Regions from separate parts of the Arthrobacter sp. PvP023 genome, predicted to be linked through region 1. Evidence: predicted binding sites of a transcription regulator. Region 1 holds the regulator's gene; each other region holds the start of a gene.
The links. The regulator HrcA, encoded in region 1, represses chaperone genes, less so after heat shock. The targets are predictions, from matches to a motif close to TTNGCACTCGNNNNNNNCGAGTGCNAA.
Positions count from the first base shown of each region.

Region 1 (7,553 bases):
TGCCGCGGACATGGAAGTCCACGGCCGGAAACTGCTCTTCGATGAAACGCAGCGCCTCATCGTGGCTGCCGAGCGACTGAACCATCTGTTCGGAGTTGTCGAAGATGACCACCTCCGTCCGGACACCGGGAAGACTATGGGGAAATTCACCTGTGGTGCGCTCTCCGGCGCTGAACCGGGGCCTTCCGTTTGTTGCTTCAGTCATGGTGCCGGCCTGCGGGCCTCTGGTCCCCTCCAGTTAGGAATATTGTCTCTCCGGCCGATTACTTCGCCGCCGCTGCTGCGGCATCGGGCTTCCGTGCTCGGCCGAGTCCTTTTATCTTACGCCAGTACGCTGCCCGGGAGCCGCGGACCGTGGAGGTACGCCGGCCGGGTGCAACCGTTTCGTTGCGCGTTTACGTCATTAGGTATCAACTTCGTATCGGCCTCATATCGTTCCCGTTGCAGTTCGGCTGACCGTCCGCAAACGCCGCTGGCGGCCGCCCTCTCTATGTAATGCTGGAATCCGCCGGGATTGCGCCGGCCGAAATACGACGTCACCGACAACGGTTGCAGGGACAGGGCGGGGTACCCGGGAACACTATGGAGATCTGGAATCGACGACGCCGGAAGGCAGCAGGAGGCGAGCGGACACGGTCTGCCGCGCTCCTGTTTGTGCTGCCCGCCGCCATGGTTCTCTCCGGCTGTGTCGCCACTCCCCAGCCTTCGGCAACGAGCGCGGACAGCACACCACAGTCAGTGACCGGGTCCGCTACCGCCGGTGTCCCGAGCACAAGCGCGCCGCTGGAAACCACACAGGCCTCCAACAAGGCGCCGGTGTATTGGATCGGACGCAGCAACGAGAACGTCTTCCTCTACCGTGAGTTCCGGGACGTCCCCGAACAGGAAAATCCAGTCACCAGGGCACTTCGCGCCATGATGTCGGACAAGCCCCTCGATCCCGACTTCTTCACCCCGTGGCAGAACCCGAAGAAGCTGGCCACCTCGATCTCCGGAAAAAATGTGATCACGGTAGACGTCTCACCGGATGCCTTCAACAGCAACCTCGACGAGGACATGGCCAAACGCGCCATCCAGCAGCTGGTCTACACGGCAACGGCCGCCGGTGCCAGCTCGGGGCTGGTGGATTCGGGCCAGCAGATCCAGGTTGTCATCCTCGTTGACGGACACACCGATTACCTGGCCTTCAACCACGTGCGGCTGGGCACTCCCACCCCCCGCAGCGCAGGAATGGTGGCCCCGGTCTGGATCATCGACCCGCAGGAAGGCGCGGGCGTTGCTGACGGCAGCGTCAAGATCACCGGACGAAGCACGGTGCCCGGCGGAAAACTCCGGTGGAAGATCCTGAAGGTTGAAGGCAGCAGCGATAAGACGGCGTACTTGGGCGGCGAGGTCACGGCATCGGCCGAGCAGGCACAAGCAGGACTTTTCTCGCTGAACGTCAACCTGGCACCGGGCAACTATGAAGTCCGCGTGTCACAGATCGATCCGGGCAAGCCGGACCGGGAAATGAACGTGGACACCCGCGGCTTCAAGGTCGAATAGCTCTGCCGCTACCAGCGTCCGAGGATGTCGCTGGCGAGCACTGTGGCGGCTGGCCCTGCCGTGGATGACCTCAGCACATGGTGCCCCAGCAGGGCCGTGACGGCACCGGCGCCGCAGAGTTTGGTGACTTCCCGCGGACTGATTCCGCCCTCCGGGCCAACAATGAGGAGAATTTCGCGGGGCCCCGGACCCGGCGTCCTGCCGTCGCCGTCGCCGTCGCGCCATTTCTCCAGCACTGCGCGCAGCGGCCGGACGGCATCCTCGTGGAGGATGATCGCCAGGTCCGCCGCGGCGACAGCGGACTGCAGCCCCGCGCCATCGACGGCGGCACGGACCTCGGGGATCCAGGCCCGCCGCGCCTGCTTGGCCGCCGCGGTCACCACCGACTGCCACTTGGCATGGGCCTTGGCGGCACGCTCGCCTTTCCAGCGGACTATGGAGCGTTCAGACTGCCACGGGATGACGGCATCGATCCCCAGTTCAGTAGCTGTTTCAGCTGCCAGTTCGTCGCGGTCGCCTTTGGCCAGCGCCTGTACGAGGACCAGGCGGAGGTCCGGACGCTCCTCGGTTTCGAGGACCGAACACTCCACTGTCAGTTCGCCCTGGCCGACGGCCGCGACGGTTCCGGTGAGCCTCTTGCCCGCGCCGTCGGCTATGTCGACAGACTCCCCCACAGCGATCCGCTTGACGGTGACCGCGTGCCGGGCCTCAGCACCCTGGAGGACAAAGTGCGAACCGGGAACCTGTTCGTCCAGGGCTCCCGGGGTTGCGAAAAAAACCGGGTTGCTCACCGCTACAGGTTACCGAACCGGTCCCGCAGCTTGGCGAAGACTCCCCCGCTGGCGGTGAGTTTTCCCTCGGTGTACTGCTCGCCCCGGAGTTTGGCGAGCTGCCGGAGCAGGTCTTCCTGCGCGGCATCCAGCTTCGCCGGGGTTTCGACCTGCAGGTGGACCTTCAGGTCGCCGCGGCCGTAGCCCCGGAGATGGGTGACGCCGAGCCCGCGCAGGGTGATGACTTCGCCGGACTGGGTGCCCGCCTTGACGTCTATTTCCTGCTGGCCGTCGAACGTGTCCAGGCTGAGCTCGGTGCCAAGGGCAGCGGCGGTCATGGGAATGTGCAGGGTCGCGTGAAGGTCGTCGCCGTCGCGCACGTACGTGGCGTCATTATTGACGCGGATCTCTACGTAGAGGTCACCGGAGGGGCCGCCGGCGGGACCGGCCTCGCCCTGGCCGCCGAGCTGGATGCGGGTTCCGGTGGCCACGCCCGCGGGTACCTTGACCGTCAGTGAACGGCGGCTGCGGATGCGGCCCTGGCCGTTGCACTCGTTGCAGGGATCCTTGATGACGGTTCCGAAGCCTTCGCAGGAGCCGCAGGGGGCGGCGGTCATGACCTGGCCCAGGATGGAGCGGACGGCCCGCTGGACCTGGCCGCTGCCGCCGCAGATGTCGCAGCGCTCAGGGTGGGCCCCGGGCTGGCAGCAGGATCCCTCGCAGGTGGGGCACGTGACGGCCGTGTCCACCTCAAGCTTCTTGTTGACGCCGAACACAGCGTCGCGAAGGTCGATGCGGACGCTGATCAGGGCGTCCTGCCCGCGGCGGACCCGCGAGGCCGGACCGGACGAACCGCCGGCACCGAAGAAGGTGTCGAAGATGTCCTGGAAGGCAAAGCCCTGCCCGGAGTAGCCGGCGCCGCCGAAGCCGTTATCGGTGCCGTTCTCATTGCCGGTGGTGTCGTAGACCCGGCGCTTTTGCGGGTCGGAAAGGACTTCGTAGGCGTGGGTGACAGCTTTGAAGCGGTCCGAGGCATCCTCACCGGGGTTCACATCCGGGTGCAGGGTGCGCGCAAGCTTTCGGTAGGCCTTCTTGATCTCTTCGCCCGTCGCTTCGGGTGAGACTCCAAGAACGTCGTAGTGGCTGCTCAAAGTTCGTATCTCTTCCTGGTTGTACTGCCTGTTGTGCTGCTGCGCCCCGGAAACCGGGACACGAAGGCCTGGTTGGCTGATGTAGGACCGGTCACGGCCCAAGGATCCTGGAAAGGTAGCGGGCCACGGCACGGACCGCGGCCATGGTGGTGGGATAGTCCATCCGGGTCGGGCCGAGCACGCCCACCTTGGCGCTGGAACCGGGGCCGTAGCCTGTGGCCACCACCGAGGCTTCCGCGAGTCCGTCGTAAGGGTTCTCCCTGCCGATGCTGACAGTGACACCGCGGGGGTCCTGGGCCATTTCGCTGAGCAGGCGGAGCATGACCACCTGCTCCTCGAGTGCTTCGAGGACCGGGCCGATACTCAGCGGAAAGTCAACGTTGGAGCGCGCGAGGTTCGCCGTGCCGGCCATGACCATCCGCTCCTCGCGGGTGCTGCTGGCCAGGGCATCCAAGCCACGGGCCAGTGCCTGGGCGGCGTGCCGGCGTGACGGTTCACAACCGGCGACGACGGCGGGCAGCGCCTGCGGTAGCAGGCTCAGGGGTGTCCCCGCCAGGCTCTTCAGGAACCGCGCGCGAAGGCCGGCGAGGGCTTCATCGCCGAGCTCCTGGCCGACGTCGATAACCCGCTGCTCCACCTTGCCGGTGTCCGCAATCAGCACGATCAGCACCTGGCGCGGCGCCAGCAGCACGAACTCGATATGCCGCACCATCGCGCGGCTGAGGTGCGGATACTGCACCACGGCCACCTGGTTGGTCAGCTGCGACAGCAGCCGCACGGTGCGCTCCAGGACATCGTCCAGGTCCTCCGACCCTTCCAGGAGCGTCTGGATGGCGCGGCGTTCGGCCTGCGACAGCGGCTTGACGGCGGATATCTGGTCGACGAAAAGCCGGTAGCCCTTGTCCGTGGGGATCCTGCCGGCGCTGGTGTGCGGCGCCGTGATCAGGCCCTCGTCTTCCAGCGCCGCCATGTCATTGCGGATGGTGGCACTGGAGACTCCGAGGTGGTGCCTCTCCACCAGTGCCTTGGAGCCCACAGGTTCGCGGGAATGGACGTAGTCCTCCACGATGGCCCGCAACACTTCAAGCTTTCGCGGTTCGCTCATTCTCCACCTCCGATCGGCTTTCCCGGTCCGCGGTCCGGCGTTGCGCCGGACGCACGTCCCGTCATCCGTTAGCACTCGACATGTCTAAGTGCTAACCAGTCTAATATGAGTCGCCGCGTTGTTAGCATTGGTACCGCTCCGGGCGAAACCCGGGAGCGGGACAGGACGTGCAGTTCCGTGGACCCACAGACTCCCTGTTTTCGCTTCTCCTGTTCATTTTTTCTAGCGCAAGGCTGTGTCTATCCGATGTCGTACCAGAACTGGGGCCCGCAGGACATCACCGCTCCCCGGAAATCCGAACTTCCCGAAGTGCCGGTCGAACGCGGCATGGTGCTGGAAGACGTGCAGTCCGGCTGGGTGGGCGCTGTTACCAGGGTGGAGAAGTCCGGCGGCATGCATGTTGTTGCCCTCGAGGACCGGCGGGGCAAATCACGCACGTTCAGGCTCGGCTACGGGTTCCTCCTGGAGGGCCTGCCGATCCGGCTGATGCCCCCGGTGCCGCGACCGCAGGCAGCCTCTGCCGGATCCGGCAGGACGGCGTCCGGTTCCGTGCGGGTAGAAGGCCGGCGCGCCCAGGTGGCCAGGGCCAGCCGCATCTGGGTGGAAGGCAAGCACGACGCCGAACTCGTGGAAAAAGTCTGGGGCGACGACCTCCGGGTGGAGGGTATCGTCGTCGAACCCTTGCACGGCATTGACGACCTCGCAGCGGCGGTTGCCGCTTTCCGGCCGGGCCCGGGCCGCCGCCTGGGGGTGCTGGTGGACCATCTGGTTGCCGACTCGAAGGAATCGCGGATTGCCGATGCCGTGATAGCGTCCCCCGGCGCCGCCGGCAATGTGCTGATCGTGGGCCACCCCTACGTGGACGTGTGGCAGGCCATCCGGCCCGCCGTACTGGGCATTGACGCGTGGCCAGTCATCCCGCGGGGCGTGGACTGGAAGACCGGCATCCTGACGGCCTTCGGCTGGCCCCATGAGACCAAGGAGGACATCGGCCTGGGCTGGCAAAGACTGCTCGGGGCAGTCCGAAGCTACGCGGACCTGGAACCGTCCCTGCTGGGCCGGGTGGAAGAGGTCATCGACTTCCTCACCGTGCCGTAGGCGCCTGTTGAACTCTTCGAATGCACCCCTGACCCAGTATTCTTGATTCGGCGGTTGTTGCTGTTGAGGCAGCGCCCGCTTTTCCGGGAACCACCGCACCACTGCAATCCGAAGGACGACACCGTGGCAGAAGACGCACGTGAACAACGGGACAACCAGGCCGGCCATGGCCAGCCCCAGTATCATGGTGTCCCCGCCAATGCCCTGCCGCTGACGGCCAACGAAGACCGGCAGTGGGCAACACTCGCACACTTCGGCGGCATCCTCGGGTGCGTCCCGTCGCTGCTGATCTACCTGATTTTCAAGGACCGCGGCCCGTTCACGGCGCAGGAATCCAAGGAAGCGCTGAACTTCACCCTGCCGCCCACAATCGCCGCCGTCGTCTGCAACATCCTGGTGATGCTGCCGGTGGTGGGTAACATCTTCGCAGTGCTGGCCACGCTGATTTGGATCGCTGTAACGTGCTTCTCCGTAGCGGCCGGTATCCACGTAAACCGCGGCCAGCCCCACCGCTACGACTTCAACCTGCGCTGGATCAAGTAAGCGCTGGATCAAGTAAGCAGCCGGGCCGGGTAACCGGCCCTGCAAGCTAACCGGAGGCGAAGTAACCGCCGGTTCTGCCAATTAGTCGGGCAGGATCCTTCTGACTACGGCGTCGGCGAGCAGCCTGCCTCTCAGGGTGAGGACGAGCCTGCCCTGGAATGCCGCAGCGGGATCCACCAGGCCGTCGGCGATCAGGCCTGCGACGGCGTGCCGCCCGGACGTTCCCAGCCCGGACAAATCGAGGCCCGTGCTCAGCCTGGCCTCAAGCATGACCCGCTCAACGTTCCGGGTTTCGGCGTCGAGCGTTTCCCGGCCCGCCGCCGGCGACACACCGCCGGCAAGCCTTCCCGCGTAGGCCGTGGGGTGCTTCACATTCCACCAGCGGACTCCGCCGACGTGCGAATGCGCGCCCGGGCCGATCCCCCACCAGTCATCGCCGCGCCAGTAGGCCAGATTGTGCCGGCACGCCTGCTCCTCCGTGCGCGCCCAGTTGCTGACCTCGTACCAGGCAAGGCCCGCGGCCGTGATCAGTTCATCGGCAAGTTCGTACTTGGCCGCGTGGTCGTCGTCGTCGATTCCCGGCACTTCGCCGCGGCGGATCTGGGCGGCCAGCTTGGTGCCGTCCTCGACGATCAGGGCGTAGGCGCTGATATGGTCCGGGCCGTATGAGAGGGCGGTCTCGAGCGAGTACCGCCAGTCCTCCAGCGATTCCCCCGGTGTTCCGTAGATCAGGTCAAGGCTGACGGCGAGTCCGGCGTCCCTGGCCCACTGCACCACTTGCGGCACCCGGCTGGGTGTGTGGGTGCGGTCGAGGACCTTCAGGACGTGCGGAACAGCTGACTGCATTCCGAAGGAGACACGGGTGAAGCCGGCATCCGCAAGGAGCTGCAGCGACTCGGGTGTGACCGAATCCGGGTTGGCTTCCGTAGTGACCTCGGCACCTGGTTCCAGGCCCCATTGCGCTACCGCCGCGGTGAGGATGCGGGCCAGGTCCTCCGCGGGCAGCAGTGTTGGTGTGCCGCCGCCAAAAAAGACCGTGCCCAGCCGGCGTTCCGGCAGGCCGCTGCCTTGCAGGGCCTTGGCGGCAAACTCCACCTCGGCGATGGCCGTGGAGGCGTACGCGTCCTGGGACGCGCCGCCGCCGAGCTCTGTCGCGGTGTAGGTGTTGAAGTCGCAATAACCGCAACGGACGGCACAGAAGGGTATGTGGACGTAGAGCCCGAATCGCCGCTGCGCAGCGCCGTCAGCGGCCTGCGCGGGCAGCAGGCCGTCCGACGGCGCGGGGTCGCCCAGGGGAAGGACGCTAGGCATGGGTGCGGCCTCCGGAGGTTCCGGCCACGA
Region 1 covers NZ_JAFIBI010000001.1:2,515,749-2,523,301, reverse strand. The annotation lists gene JOE31_RS11650 (PhoH family protein) at 1-205, opposite strand, end outside; gene JOE31_RS11645 (GerMN domain-containing protein) at 583-1,545, shown strand; gene JOE31_RS11640 (16S rRNA (uracil(1498)-N(3))-methyltransferase) at 1,554-2,336, opposite strand; gene dnaJ (molecular chaperone DnaJ) at 2,339-3,466, opposite strand; gene hrcA (heat-inducible transcriptional repressor HrcA) at 3,558-4,571, opposite strand; gene JOE31_RS11625 (DUF3097 domain-containing protein) at 4,818-5,669, shown strand; gene JOE31_RS11620 (DUF4870 domain-containing protein) at 5,793-6,212, shown strand; gene hemW (radical SAM family heme chaperone HemW) at 6,294-7,523, opposite strand.

Region 2 (7,553 bases), 1.7 Mb from region 1:
GCCCCCAGTACCGCCGGTCGGGTCGGGCAGTGTGCAGAATGTCATCAAGCGTTACACCGACGAAGTCCTCTATGACCGCAAATCGCCTTCGACGGCCGCGGAGGAGTTCAAGAAGGAAGTCGAAGGGATGCTGGCGTCAGCCCGCAAATAATCCAGTACCGGCCCTTCACGTCCCAGTCAAAAGCAAAGTGCGGCTCCCTCGAAGCGAGGGAGCCGCACTTTGTTTATGCGTCAGGTGCGCAGGGCAGGTTAGAAACCGCCCATGCCGCCCATACCGCCCATGTCGTCGCCGCCGCCCATGGCCGGAGCGTTCTTCTCCGGCTTGTCGGCCACTACAGCCTCGGTGGTGAGGAAGAGGCCCGCGATGGAAGCAGCGTTCTGCAGGGCAGAGCGCGTTACCTTGACGGGGTCGTTGATGCCGGCGGCCAGCAGGTCAACGTACTGTCCGGTTGCGGCGTTCAGGCCGTGACCTGCGGGCAGGCCGCGGACCTTGTCCACAACAACGCCCGGCTCGAGGCCGGCGTTGAATGCAATCTGCTTCAGCGGCGCGTCAATGGCAACGCGGACGATGTTGGCGCCCGTTGCTTCGTCGCCTTCGAGCTGCAGGTTGGCGAATGCCTTGGCGCCGGCCTGGATCAGGGCAACGCCACCACCGGCAACGATGCCTTCTTCAACGGCAGCCTTCGCGTTGCGGACAGCGTCCTCAATGCGGTGCTTGCGTTCCTTGAGCTCAACTTCGGTTGCGGCACCGGCCTTGATGACTGCAACGCCGCCGGCCAGCTTGGCCAGGCGCTCCTGCAGCTTCTCGCGGTCATAGTCGGAATCGGAGTTCTCGATCTCGGAACGGATCTGGGAAACGCGGCCGGCGATCTGGTCGGCGTCGCCTGCACCTTCGACGATGGTGGTCTCATCCTTGGTGACAACAACCTTGCGTGCCTTGCCCAGGAGTTCGAGGCCGGCGGTCTCAAGCTTGAGGCCGACTTCCTCGGAGATGACCTGGCCACCGGTGAGGATGGCGATGTCAGCGAGCTGAGCCTTGCGGCGGTCGCCGAAGCCCGGAGCCTTGACGGCGACGGACTTGAAAGTGCCACGGATCTTGTTGACGATCAGGGTGGCCAGGGCTTCGCCCTCGATGTCTTCGGCGATGATCAGCAGCGGCTTGTTGGACTGCATGACCTTTTCGAGGACAGCAACCAGTTCCTTGACGTTGGAGATCTTGGAGTTGACGATCAGGATGTACGGGTCTTCGAGGACCGTTTCCTGGCGCTCAGCGTCGGTGACGAAGTAAGCGGAGATGTAGCCCTTGTCGAACCGCATGCCCTCGGTCAGCTCGAGCTCGAGTCCGAAGGTGTTGGACTCCTCGACGGTGATAACACCTTCCTTGCCGACCTTGTCCAGCGCCTCTGCGATCAGCGCGCCGATTTCATCGTCACCGGCAGAAATCGATGCCGTAGCGGCGATCTCTTCCTTGGTTTCGATTTCCTTGGCGGACGCCAGCAGTTCGGCGGTGACGGCTTCAACAGCCTTCTCGATGCCGCGCTTCAGGGACAACGGATCAGCGCCGGCCGCGACGTTGCGCAGGCCTTCCTTGACCAGGGCCTGTGCAAGCACGGTCGCCGTGGTGGTGCCGTCGCCAGCGACGTCATCCGTCTTCTTGGCAACTTCCTTGACCAGCTCGGCGCCGATCTTCTCGTAGGGATCGTCCAGCTCGATCTCCTTGGCGATGGAAACACCATCGTTGGTGATCGTGGGGGCGCCCCACTTCTTTTCGAGGACGACGTTGCGTCCACGCGGGCCGAGGGTGACCTTGACGGCGTCGGCGAGGATGTTCAGGCCCCGCTCAAGACCGCGGCGTGCCTCTTCATCAAATGCAATGATCTTGGCCATAACGGCAGTAGTCCTTTCGGGACAGTCGTTAAGAATGAACCTTCACTGCGGTGCCCGCGACGGACGATCCTTCACCGACGGCCTCTGTATGCCGCGCGGATGGGATCTCACCCCAGCAAGGTATTTCTTTCGCTCCTTGTCCTTCCCGCTCTCTCCGCAGCCGGCCGGAACCGGGCGTTGATTTAGCAGTCAGTCCGTGGGAGTGCTAAGTCAATAATTAGCACTCCCCCGGGGAGAGTGCAAGCAGGGATTGCGCCGAAAGGCCCTCCTGCGGCCCGCACTACGCTAGGAGCGATCAGCTGCCCGCCCGGGCGGCAGTTTCGCTTCCACTCATTCGGGCGGTGTTGTCCGCGGCGTAAGTGAACACCATGTAGTGGGCGGTGGTGACGTCCCCGTTTGAATCAAAGCCGATGGGCCCCGATTCGCCGTCGTAATCCACCGGCCTACCGGCCTTGATGGCATCCCCGCATTCTTTGTAGCTCCTGCAGGGTTGAACCGCTTCCGCGCCGTGCTGCCCGGAAACCGCGATCAGCTTCGCCGCGATGGATGATCCGGCGTCGTCCTGGGCAGCGGCCGCGGCGATGGCGGCCAGGTTCACGGCGTCGTAAGTTTCCGCTGCGAACGTCATGTCCTTGAGCCCGGGATCAACAGCTACCAGTTCCCCTTGGAAGTGCGCCGAAGGGAAGATACCGGGCAGGATCCCGCGCGCGCCCTCAAGTGCTTTGGACCCGAGGGCGGAACCGTATTGGTTGATGGCGCCGTCGCTGAGAATCAGCTTGCTGCCTGCCACCCCCGCGTTGTTGAGCTCCGCGATTGCGCCCTGGGCGCCGGCCCGGGCCACCAGAATGACTGAATCCGGACCCGCTGCCTTGGCGGAAGCTGCCGCCTGTTGCGCCTGGCCGGCAGTGAAGGCGGCCTCAGCCACCGTTCCAAGGCCGGCAGCTTTCGCTGCCGCGGCAACGGCCACAGAGACATCCTTGCCGTACATCCCGTCCTCGTGGACGATCGCTATTGTCCGGGCGCCGCTGTCCTTGGCCAGTTTCACCAGCACGGGCGCCTGGGCCGTGTCTGCCGCTGACGTACGGAAGTAATATCCGCCGCTCCTGTAACGCGTGAGGCCGTGCGCGGCATTCGCCGGAGAGATGATGGCCACCTCGGCCCGCGACAGGACATCAATTGCCCCCGGGGCGCGGCTCGAATCCGTGGGACCGATGACGACATCCGCCCCTGCGGCCACCAGTTCCTTGGCCTGCGAGGCGGTGTCCTCGCTGATTTTTTCAGGCAACAGCTGTACCGGCCGGCCTTTGTGGCCCCCCGCGGCATTGACCTCCTGAACCGCCAGCTTGGCCGCGGCGAGTTGCGAGGCGTTGAGGAAGGACTGCTTCCCCGTGTTGTCCAGCAGCAGGCCTATCCGCAAGGTGCCATCGCCGCCGGCGTCGACTGCATCAACACGGGCGTTGCCGGCCTGGCCGGAGCAACCGGCCAGCAGGAGCGCCGTTCCCGCCGCAAGAACCGCTGCTGCGGTGAACCGCGGCCGCGCGGGTCCGAACCGGGCGGGGCTGCCTGTGCCATGCATTGCCGCGGCGGATGGCATCAGGCCGTCCGGACGTTCTCTGCCTGGGGACCCTTCTCGCCTTCTCCTACCTCGAACTGCACCCGTTGCCCTTCGTCCAGAGCCCGGTAGCCTTCCCCCTCGATGGCCGACCAGTGGACGAAGACATCGTCTCCGGAGTCGTCAACAGTGATGAAGCCATAGCCTTTTTCGGCGTTGAACCACTTAACGGTTCCCAATGCCATGTTGCCCACACTTTCCGGTTGCTCTGTGTCCGGCCCACCTCACTGTGCGCCGTCGGGACGGTCCGCGTTGAGGCGCGGCACCCGGAATCACTTTAGCCATTGCCATTTGCCGGGGGCAGGACCAGGCCCTGCGAGCCCCCAATAGTTATTCAGGCGTAACCGAAATTCCTTACTGGAAGCCGGGCCCGAGAACCACAACCACCGGCAACTGGAACTCGGCAGAGTCCACCAGCGACGTGATATTCAGGAGTTCCCCCAGAGCCTCCGCGTTCGCTTTCTGCAAGGCCCCGCTGTAGTAGATGACGGAGGACTGCTGCGGCATTCCGCCCCAGTTCCCCACGGGTCCCAGCGTCCAGCCGTCACCGGCGACGATACTGCTCACGCGGCCGGCAAGTCCCGCGGTGGTGGTCCCGTTGTAGACCGCCACGGCTTGGGTTTTATCAACAGCCGGCGCATCGGCGGAAGGAACCGCGGAGGGCGAGCTGCTGGCAGCGGGCGTCTCGCTGGCGGAAGGAGCCGCGCTCGGCTCGGAACCGGCCTCAGCGCCAGGAGACGCGGTGCCTTGCGGCGCCTCGGCGGAAGGGGATGCGGAGGGGCTGACCAGGGCGGACCCCGCCGCCATCAGCGGGCTGCCGGCAGGAGCAAATCCGAGCTTGGGAAGGAACAGGAAGGCCACCAGTCCAATGGCCAGCGCCGCCACGCCCACGGTCAGGATTGGTCCCAGCCGGCGCCTGGGAGCCCCGGAGGCGACCCTATGGACACCCTGTCGCGAGGAGGCCTCAGGGACCCTGTCGAATTCATCCCGAGCATATTTGGTCATGGTAAAACGATGTCCTTGTTGGTTCTTGCTGATTGCCCGGCCCCGACGTCTAAGCGTCAGAGCCCAATCGGCGCGCCGTGCGTGCCCGTTGGCGTGACGTACGTAGTCTACGCAATCTCTTTACGAGCATGGGGTCGTGGGCCAGGGCGTCCTCGGTGTCAATCAGCGTGTTGAGGATCTGGTAGTAGTGCGTGGCGGAGAGGTCGAACAGCTCTCGAATGGCTTGTTCCTTGGCCCCTGCGTACTTCCACCACTGCCGTTCGAGGGCCAGCATCTGTTGGTCCCGCTCACTCAGCCGTGAGCCCGGCTGCGGAGCCGGCGTAAGGTCTGCACCGGACACGGTTTCGCTGCCGGTGTCCGCAAGTGACAGGTCATCGCGCACTGGTTCGGCCACGGCAAAATCCTCCACTTGATCCGGTCAAAGTCTCTTTCCATGGTACGGGCGAATAACACGCCTGTCATTTACGCAGTATGACGCGGCAGCGGGGAGTCGGGTAACAGCAAGGTACGCCCGCACAAAAGACAGTGGCGCCCTGCCGGGCGATGCGGCCCGCCAGCCTCTTGGAGCCCAACACTGCGAGAATGGACTCGTGTTTGATTCTGAAGCCTTGTTCGAGTTGGAGCCTGCCGTGGAGGGGGCTGACTTTGCCGAGATGGCACACATGCCGCTGGACCGCCTCATGGCTGCAGACTGGGCTGCGGCGCTGGCTCCCGTGGATGCGGAGCTGCGGAGCGTCCTGGAGAACCTTGCTGGTGAAGTGGGCGCCGGGCACCAGGTGCTGCCGTCGCCGTCGAACGTTTTGCGCGCATTCCAACAGCCGCTGGCCGGCGTCAAGGTCCTCATCGTCGGCCAGGACCCTTACCCGACGCCGGGCCATCCGATCGGGTTGTCCTTCGCAGTGGAAGGGCACACCAGGCCGATTCCCCGCAGCCTCGCGAACATCTACAAGGAACTCGAATCCGATCTCGGCCTTCCGGCCCGTGTCCACGGGGACCTCACGCGCTGGGCGGACCAGGGCGTCCTGCTCTTGAATCGCGTCCTTACGGTCCGGGCCGGGGCGGCGGGTTCCCACCGGGGCAAAGGCTGGGAACCGATCACGACGGCGGCAATCGCCGCCGTCGCCGGCCGCCGCGCTGCAGACGGGACGGCAGCGCCGCTCGTGGCGGTGCTGTGGGGCAAGGATGCCGAGGGCGTCCGCCCGCTGCTTGGAGACACTCCGGTGCTCGCCAGCGCCCATCCCAGCCCGTTGTCGGCCGCGCGCGGATTCTTTGGGTCCAGGCCGTTCAGCAGGGCAAACGAACTCCTTCGGGCCCAGGGTTCGGAGCCCGTTGACTGGGAACTTCCCCCCGTTGCTTAGCCTAGGCTTACTTCCATGACTTCCCTTCCCGCTGCTACGTCAGCCAGCCGAAAATCGCGCCCCCAGACGAACCTCACGGTCCTCCGGCGCGAGGAACTCTCGCCGCACATGGTGCGGATCGTGGCCGGCGGCGAAGGCTTCGCCAGCTATGTGAACAACGAATACATAGACAGGTACGTGAAGATCGCCTTCCCGCAGCCCGGCGTCGAGTACCCGCTCCCCCTCGACCTTTGGGCCATCCGGGAAACCCTGCCACGCGAGCAGTGGCCGTACACCCGGACGTACACCGTCCGCTGGGTGGATGAAGCGGCGCGCGAGCTGGCCATCGATTTCGTGATTCACGGTGACGAGGGCCTGGCTGGCCCCTGGGCGGCCAACGCCCGGCCCGGCGACAGCCTGGTGTTCACCGGCCCGGGCGGCGGTTACAACCCCGATCCCGCGGCCGACTGGCACCTGTTCGCCGGCGATGAGGCCGCCCTGCCTGCCATTTCCGCAGCCATCGAGTCACTGCCGCCCGAAGCCCGGGGACTTGCGTTCCTGGAAGTGGACAGCGATGCCGAGGTCCAGCCCATCCAGGCCCCCGCCGGACTCCAGGTCCACTGGCTGCCGCGGAACGGCGTTCCTGCGGGCAGCAGCGAACTCCTGGTCAGCGCCGTACGGAATGCCGAGTGGCCCGGCGGCCGGGTGCAGGTCTTCGCCCACGGCGAGCGGGGCTACATGAAGTCCCTCCGCGAGGTCCTCTACCGTGAGCGCGGCCTGGAGCGCGCGCAGGTATCGTTGTCCGGCTACTGGGCCAAGGGCCGGGTGGAGGACGACTTCCAGGCCGAAAAGAAGCTCCCCATCGGCCAGATCTAGGACATCCGCACCCGGCCGATCAGGCTGCGGCGGCACCGGGCCGGCTAGCGGCGCCGGGCGCGGCGGCGTTCGTTGCTGGCCAGGCTTCGGGTCAGCGGACGGGCAAGGGTGTCACCGAGGACGATTCCGGCCGCCACCCCGAGGACGATCGCACCGGCATTGAGCATGCCTCCGGCACCCATCAGGATCTCCGACTCTTCAATGGTCAAGACATACATCGAGCGGAATATAGTCAGGCCGGGTAGAAGGATCAGGGCCGCAGGAACGGCCACCACGAGCTGGGGGGCGCCCATCTTCAAGGCGACCACCCTGGCCAGAAGGCCGATGACCACCGCGGCGACGGCCGGGGAAAACCGCGCACCCATGCCGATCAGGTCCGCGCCGAGCAGCACAAGATGGCCCACTACGCCCACCGCCGCGGTGGGAAGGAGCAGCTTCCAGGCGGTCTGTTCCGTGATGCCAATTGCTACGACCGCTATTGCCACCAGGATGATGAGCGCCCACAGCGGATACGCCGGCGGGAATGTTTCCGTGACGTCGATTTCCTCCATACCCATCTTCGAACCCAGCACGAAGGCGACGGAGATGCCGGACACCAGTGCACCGAAGGTCAGCATGGTGGACAGGAACCGGCCCGCCGCCGTGACGGGGAATCCGTTGATGGCGTCCTGCACCGACGAGACAAGCCGGCCGGTGGGCAGGAGCAGCAGGATGCCGCCCACCACGACGATCGCGGGCGCGATTTGGATGCCCACGGGGCTGCCGAACCGCCAGAGCAGCAGGGCGATGAACGTCACCAGGAATGCACATGATGCCGTGGCGAAGAAGTCCGGAAC
Region 2 covers NZ_JAFIBI010000001.1:4,168,825-4,176,377, forward strand. The annotation lists gene JOE31_RS18870 (ABC transporter substrate-binding protein) at 1-151, shown strand, start outside; gene groL (chaperonin GroEL) at 250-1,887, opposite strand; gene JOE31_RS18880 (ABC transporter substrate-binding protein) at 2,183-3,481, opposite strand; gene JOE31_RS18885 (cold-shock protein) at 3,481-3,684, opposite strand; gene JOE31_RS18890 (LytR C-terminal domain-containing protein) at 3,854-4,504, opposite strand; gene JOE31_RS18895 (DUF3263 domain-containing protein) at 4,554-4,844, opposite strand; gene JOE31_RS18900 (uracil-DNA glycosylase) at 5,095-5,862, shown strand; gene JOE31_RS18905 (siderophore-interacting protein) at 5,878-6,717, shown strand; gene JOE31_RS18910 (threonine/serine exporter ThrE family protein) at 6,762-7,553, opposite strand, start outside.
Region 2: a site for HrcA is predicted at 2,070-2,096, ahead of groL (chaperonin GroEL). Genes of this name have one in related genera too.

Region 3 (7,553 bases), 740 kb from region 1:
ATGGGGTCGGTGACTTCCCGCACCGCGGCAAGGGAACTGCTGAGGTCGGCCTTGGCCTGCGCCACTGTTTCGCAGATGCCGGTGACGAGCTCCACTGTGTTCAGCAGGAGTTCCTGCTTGATGTGGGGGTGTTCGTCGTCCTCGTTGAGCTCGGGATGGTTGGCCGCGACGCCGCGAAGCACTTCATTGGCCACTGAGGCCAGTTCGCCGGTTTGCGCATTGACCAGCGCCAGCTCCCATTCCACACCAAGAGTTGATTGCCTGGATGAAGCGAAATCAATCTTCATGTGGTCCCTTCACTGTTCCGCCGTCCGTTGCCGAAGCCGCCTGCGGGCGGGCAACGGGTGGTTCAATTCTAGTGCAGGGGTAGCATCGAGTTGATGGCTTGGTTTCAAGGACGCAGTGACAGTTCCCACAAAAAAACGCCGTACGAAAAAACGCCGGACACAAAGACTTTCCAAAAATCAGCGCTGGCCCTCGCCATGACGGCGGCCATGCTCGCGACGGCTGCTTGCACCGGTGTGCCTTCACCGTCGCCATCGGGAACGTCCCCCGCAACGGCATCGCCGTCCGGCGGAGCCATGCGGTCCGAACCCGCTGCTTCGGACGCCCCGCACTCGTCCGTGCCTGCCACCCCGGCGCCGGGAGAACGCCAGCTCGGCTGGGGGCCGCAGCAGCAGGACGAAGACTCAGCCCGCGCCGCCGTCGCAGCAATGAGCGTTGAACAGAAGGCCGGGCAGGTGATGATGCCGTTCTTTGCCGGAACGGATTTTGCTGCGCACGCGGCCACCATGGAACGGCTGCACCTGGGCGGGGCGATCGTGATGGGTGACAACGTGCCCCTCTCCGCCGACGGAACCGTGGACACCGCCGCCATGGCGGCAGGCATCAGCCGCCTTCGGAACGCGGCCAAGGCGGACGGACGCACCTGGCCGGCACTGATCGGCGTGGACCAGGAGGGCGGGGTCGTGGCGAGGCTGCGCGCTCCATTGACGGAATGGCCGGCGCCCATGAGCTTTGGCGCCGCCGGCAATGTGGGGCTCGCAACCGACGCCGGCAAGGCGCTCGCCTCGGAGCTGGCCGGGCTCGGCTTCACTGCGGATTTCGCACCGGACACGGATGTCACAGCGGGGCCGCAGGACCCGACGATCGGTGCCAGGGCGATGTCCGGCGACCCGGACGCGGCAGCGGGCCTGGGCGTCGGCTTTGCCCAGGGAATGCTGGCGGCCGGGGTCCTGCCTTCCGCCAAGCACTTCCCGGGGCACGGCTCCGTGGCCGTCGACTCGCACGAGAACCTGCCGGTGCAGAAAGCAACGGTGGAGCAGCTCCGCGCAAAGGACTGGAAACCTTTCCAGGCCGCCATCGATGCCGGGCTGCCCATGATCATGACCGGCCACATCTCCGTGCCCGCGCTGGAACCGGGGGTGCCGGCGTCGTTGTCCAAGCAGAGCTACGCCGCCCTCCGCGGCATGGGCTTCAAGGGCGTTGCCGTGACCGACGCACTCAACATGGGTGCCATCAAGAAGCAGTACCCCGGGGACTCCGCCGCGCCGCTGGCCCTGGCAGCGGGGGCGGATCTGCTGCTCATGCCCGGGGACGTGGCGGCCGCCCACGCGGCAGTGGTCAGCGCCGTCAAGACCGGTGCGGTGCCGGCATCACGCCTCGACGAGGCCGCGCAGCGGGTGGTGACCATGATGATGTGGCGTGCACGGACTCCTGCGCCACAGGGCGCCGCCCCGGGAAGCGGCTCCGCCCTCTCCCAGCGTATTTCCGCGGCCGCGGTGACCGTCCTGGCCGGACCGTGCCACGGGCCGATGGTGCCGGGAAGCGTCCGCGTGGCTGGCGGCAGTGAACAGGACCGCGCCCGGTTCGCCAGGGCTGCCCGGGCGGCCGGAATTACGCTCGGCGCCGGGCCGCTCGTGACGCTGATCGGTTACGAAGGGCCGCCGGCCACGGGCGATGTCGTCGTGGCCCTTGATGCCCCGTGGCCGCTGGCCGGCTCGTCGGCACCCGCCAAGGTGGCTCTCTACGGGCGCAGCCAGGAAGCCTTCAATGCCCTGGCTGCCGTCCTGGCCGGCAAGGCGCCGGCACCCGGAAAGCTGCCTGCCGCCGTCGGGCCGTATGCCCCCGGAAGCGGTTGCTGACGCCCTGCCGTGTGGCGTAACAGTGCTGACCGGGCTCCGGAGGCGTTTAATGGACCCGTGCCAATTCTGAATAAAGACATGACCCTGTGCATCTCGCTCTCGGCCCGGCCGAGCAACAACGGGACACGCTTCCACAACCATCTTTATGAGCAGCTGGGCCTGAACTGGATCTACAAGGCTTTCGCCCCAACGGACCTGGCGCAGGCCATCGCCGGCGTCAGGGGCCTGGGCATCCGGGGCTGCGCTGTGTCCATGCCGTACAAGGAAGACGTCATCGCGCTGGTTGACGCTATGGACCCCTCCGCCAAGGCCATCGATTCCGTCAACACGATCGTGAATGACGGAGGCCGGCTCACGGCCTACAACACCGACTACACGGCCATCGAGCAGCTGCTGCAGCGCAACGCCGTCCCCACCGACTACTCAGTGCTGCTCAAGGGTTCCGGCGGCATGGCCAAAGCCACCGCCGCCGCCCTCCGTGATGCGGGATTCACGAACGTCACCATCGTCGCCCGGAACGAGGCGTCCGGTAAGCCGCTGGCGGACCTCTACGGCTTCGCGTGGATCCCCGAGCTGCCGGCAGCGGATGCGGGCGGAACGGCGGACATGATCATCAACGTCACGCCCGTCGGCATGGCGGGAGGGCCGGATGCCGACTCGCTGTCCTTCCCGCAGGAGGCAGTGGACGCCGCGAAGGTGGTGTTCGACGTCGTCGCGCTGCCCGCCGAGACGCCGCTCATCAAGGCGGCCCGCACCGCCGGCAAGACCGTGATCACCGGCGCGGAAGTCGCCACCATCCAGGCCCTGGAGCAGTTTGTGCTCTACACCGGCGTCCGGCCCACCGACGAGCAGGTCCGGGCGGCAGAAGAGTTCATGCGGGCCCAGTAGCTTAGGCCCAGTAGCTTAGGGCCAGTCGCTTAGGGCCCGGTCGCCTCGGCCCGCAGTTAGATCCGGGGCTGTACCGGCTCCACCGAGATGGCCACCCTGTCCTCGCCGATCCTGGTGAGGACCAGGGTGGCTGTCTTTTTGCCCTTCGAACCTTTGCCGCCGTTCTTGCCTCCGGCAAAAAGCTGCTTGCGGAGTTCCTCCGGGGTGACGGATGTGCCACGCTTCTTGATGTCCAGTACGCCGATGTTGTTCTGCTTCACCCAGGCCTTGAGGGCCTTGACGTTGAACGGCATGACCTCAAGGACTTTGTAGGCCCTGGCAAACGGGGTGTCCACGATTTCCGGGGCACAGATGTAGGCAATGTGCTCATCCAGGAGGTGGCCGCCCAGCCGCGCCGCGACATCAGCCACGAGCCCGGCCCGGATGACGGCCCCGTCCGGCTCGTACAAGTACCCCTCCACCGGACCCACGGGCGCCACCGGGCCGCCGTCGAACTCTTCCCCGCTGGTAATTTCCGCCGCGCCCTGCGGGCCCAGCAGCAGCGCCGCCCGCCGGATGCCGGGCCGGCTGACCGCGTTGAACCACAGCGTCACCTCGGTGACGTCGCCGCCCACGGACACCCACTGCGCTTCGCAGCCGGCCGGCACGGAGTCATGCGGAATGCCCGGCCCCATCTTTACGCCCACGGCCCGCCCGGACTCAGCAAGGGATTCCACGAAGGACAGCGGCGGGGAGAATTCCTCCGGATCCCAGATCCGCCGCGTGCCCGAGGTCGAGGTGGTGCGTCTGGCCGGATCCAGCCAGACGCCGCCCACTCCCTCGAGCGGGACGGAGGTCGCATCGGAGTGGACCACACTGGCGTGCGGGAAAGGAATCAGGTTCATGGTGGCGCAGGCCGCCGTGGTCTCGTCCATTTCCACGGCGGTCACCCGGATGTCCATGGAGGCCAGGGCCATGGAATCGGCACCCAGCCCGCATCCGAGATCGGCCACATGTTCGATACCGGCGGCCGCGAACCGTTCTGCGTGCCGGGCGGCGACGTTGAGGCGGGTGGCCTGCTCCAGCCCGGCCGGCGTGAAGATCATCTGCCGGGCGAATTCGCCGAATTTGGTCTCGGCCTTGGTCCGCAGCCTGGACTGGGTGAGGACGGCGGACACCAGCGCGGGGGAGTGGCCGGCCTTTCGGAGCGACTCGTTAAGCCGGAACGCTTCGTCCTCCCGGTAGGGCCCCAGCGACGCCAGCAGCTCCCAGCCTTCGCTGGTCAGGAGCGGGGCGATCAGGTCCTGCAGTGCGTCAGCCATGTCATCAAGCCTAATCGAGGAGCCCTGCACCCGCGGTGCGGCTAGGGTTGGAGACATGGAAGACAGCGCAGTGCAGCAGCCACCCGTCGATGATCAGGGCAATGACCGCCCGCAGCACACTGGACTTGCCAAATATGCCCGGACTGCGCTGATCGCCGGTTCCGCCATCGCCGTGGTCTGCCTGGCGCTCCTGGTCATCATCTTCTTCCTGGATTCCTTCAACGCAACGGTGTACTCGGTCGGCGGCAAGAACATCCAGGACGCCACCGACGAGGCCCGGGAAATCCGCGAGTCCTATGCTGCCGTCCGCACGGGCGGCCTCGTGTTCCTCATTGCCTCGGTGGTTACGGCGCTCGCCGCCGCCGTCGTGCTTTACCGGAACCGCAACGTTACGAACGACGACGATACGGACGACGGCGACGACGTCGACTTTGAGGACCTGGCAGGGCGCTAGCCGTTCACCCGGGACGAAATTCTGGCACTCGCCTTGACCGAGTGCTAACCACTTACATAGAGTCATCATTAGCACTCTCCCTAGGAGGGTGCTAACACATGAAGAACTGCCAGCCACGCTGCTGCCGGCACCGCGACGACGGTTTGCATGCGCAGGCGCAACAGTTTTCCAGTCCATAAATTTGCTGACGTAAAGGAGAGGTCCGAGTGTCGGTCTCTATTAAGCCTCTTGAGGATCGTATTGTTGTCCGCCCGCTCGAAGCAGAGCAGACCACGGCTTCCGGCCTGGTTATCCCGGACTCCGCGCAGGAGAAGCCGCAGGAAGGCGAAGTTGTTGCAGTCGGCCCCGGCCGCTTTGAAGATGGCAACCGCGTTCCGGTCGACGTAGCCGTTGGCGACGTCGTTATCTACTCCAAGTACGGCGGAACCGAAGTCAAGACCGGCGGCACCGAGTACCTCGTGCTGTCCGCCCGCGACGTTCTGGCGATCGTCGTAAAGTAACTCTTGGACCCCCGCGCAGCCGATCCGTCTGATTCATGTCTGACAGGTCAGCGGCGCGGGGTTTCTGTCTTGAAAGGACAAAACCATGGCAAAGCAGCTTGCGTTTAACGACGCTGCCCGCCGGTCGCTTGAAGCCGGCATCGACAAGCTCGCCAACACGGTCAAGGTGACGCTTGGTCCGCGCGGCCGCAACGTCGTGCTGGACAAGAAGTGGGGCGCTCCCACCATCACGAACGACGGCGTGACCATCGCCCGTGAAGTCGAACTGGACGACCCCTACGAAAACCTTGGCGCTCAGCTGGCCAAGGAAGTCGCCACCAAGACCAACGATGTTGCCGGCGACGGCACCACCACCGCCACTGTGCTGGCCCAGGCACTGGTCAAGGAAGGCCTGCGCAACGTGGCGGCTGGCGCCGCCCCGGGCCAGATCAAGCGCGGCATCGAAGTTTCCGTCGAAGCCGTTGCCGCCCGCCTGCTGGAGAACGCCCGCCCGGTCGAAGGCTCCCAGGTTGCGAACGTTGCAGCCATCTCCGCCCAGAGCGATGAGATCGGCGAGCTGCTGGCCGAGGCTTTCGGCAAGGTCGGCAAGGATGGTGTGATCACCATCGAGGAGTCCTCCACCACGCAGACCGAGCTGGTCCTCACCGAGGGCATGCAGTTCGACAAGGGCTACCTGTCCCCGTACTTCGTCACTGACGCGGAACGCCAGGAAGCAGTGCTCGAAGACGCCCTCATCCTGATCAACCAGGGCAAGATCTCCTCGGTGCAGGAATTCCTGCCCCTCCTGGAGAAGGCGCTGCAGAGCTCCAAGCCGCTGTTCATCATTGCCGAGGACGTCGAGGGCGAGGCCCTGTCCACGCTGATCGTCAACCGCATCCGTGGCACCCTGAACGTCGTGGCCGTCAAGGCTCCGGGCTTCGGCGACCGCCGCAAGGCCATGCTGCAGGACATCGCTACCCTGACCGGTGCACAGGTTGTCTCCCCGGAACTCGGCCTCAGCCTTGATTCCGTTGGCCTCGAGGTGCTGGGCACGGCCCGCCGCATCACGGTGACCAAGGACAACACCACCATTGTTGACGGCGCCGGCACGGCCGAGGACGTAGCGGCACGTGTTGCCCAGCTGCGTGCAGAGCTCACCCGCACCGACTCCGACTGGGACAAGGAAAAGCTCCAGGAACGCCTGGCCAAGCTGGCCGGCGGCATTGGTGTCATCAAGGTTGGCGCAGCCACCGAGGTGGAGCTGAAGGAAAAGAAGCACCGCATCGAGGACGCAGTATCCTCGACCCGCGCTGCCCTTGAAGAAGGCATCGTTGCCGGTGGCGGCTCGGCCCTCATCCACGCCCTGAAGGCACTCGACGAGGACCCTGCAGTCACCGCCCTCGAAGGCGACGCAGCCTCGGCTGTGGGCATCGTGCGCCGCGCACTCGTCCAGCCGCTGCGCTGGATCGCCCAGAACGCCGGTTTCGACGGCTACGTGGTGACCGCCAAGGTTGCCGAGTCTGCAGTCAACCAGGGCTTCAACGCCAAGACCGGCGAATATGAAGACCTCATCGCTGCCGGTGTCATTGACCCCGTCAAGGTGACGCGCGCAGCTCTCCGTAACGCCGCTTCCATCGCAGCGCTGGTTCTCACCACCGAGACCCTCGTTGTTGAGAAGCCGGCCGACGATGACGAGCACGCAGGCCACAAGCACTAGCTTCCAGCCAGCGCCACAAAGGCCGGCCCGGCCGGACGGTTTCCAGAAACCATCCGCGCCGGGCCGGCTTTTCGTGCCTAGCTCCGGGCACGCAAGGCCTGTCGCCTCAGCCGCCCGGCCATGCCCTCCGGCAGCCGCTTGGTGATGATCCGGTAGAAGATGAGGACGGCAAGCGCAGAAACCACGATTCCCACGAGGTTCAGCAGCAGCTGAAGCGCAGACCCCGCCGCTTTCTGGTACTCACCCAGGACCAGAGCGACGGCGACGAACCCGGCGGCTGGAACGGTGGTCACCGAAATGAAGACTCCGATCAGTGCGGCCGAGCGCCGGCTGATCATGGAGAGCATTCCGGCGGTACCGGCCAGCACCGCAACGATCAGCGAGTAAGGCCCCGGATGGTAGATGAATTCAACGGCTGACCCGGTGTCGAGGGTGTCGGCAGGAAAGAGCCCCAATGGGACTGACAACCAGGCCGTCAGGGCTGCCAGGAGCATTGCTACGGGAAAGCCGACGCCCAGAGCAAGCGCGGCGCTGCGTCCCAGCTTCCATTTGCGCTGCGCCAGCGCGACA
Region 3 covers NZ_JAFIBI010000001.1:1,773,487-1,781,039, forward strand. The annotation lists gene JOE31_RS08195 (glutamate--cysteine ligase) at 1-287, opposite strand, end outside; gene JOE31_RS08200 (glycoside hydrolase family 3 N-terminal domain-containing protein) at 714-2,144, shown strand; gene JOE31_RS08205 (shikimate 5-dehydrogenase) at 2,202-3,032, shown strand; gene JOE31_RS08210 (class I SAM-dependent methyltransferase) at 3,089-4,333, opposite strand; gene JOE31_RS08215 (hypothetical protein) at 4,389-4,787, shown strand; gene groES (co-chaperone GroES) at 4,994-5,287, shown strand; gene groL (chaperonin GroEL) at 5,373-6,983, shown strand; gene JOE31_RS08230 (DUF389 domain-containing protein) at 7,061-7,553, opposite strand, start outside.
Region 3: a site for HrcA is predicted at 4,809-4,835, ahead of groES (co-chaperone GroES). Genes of this name have one in related genera too.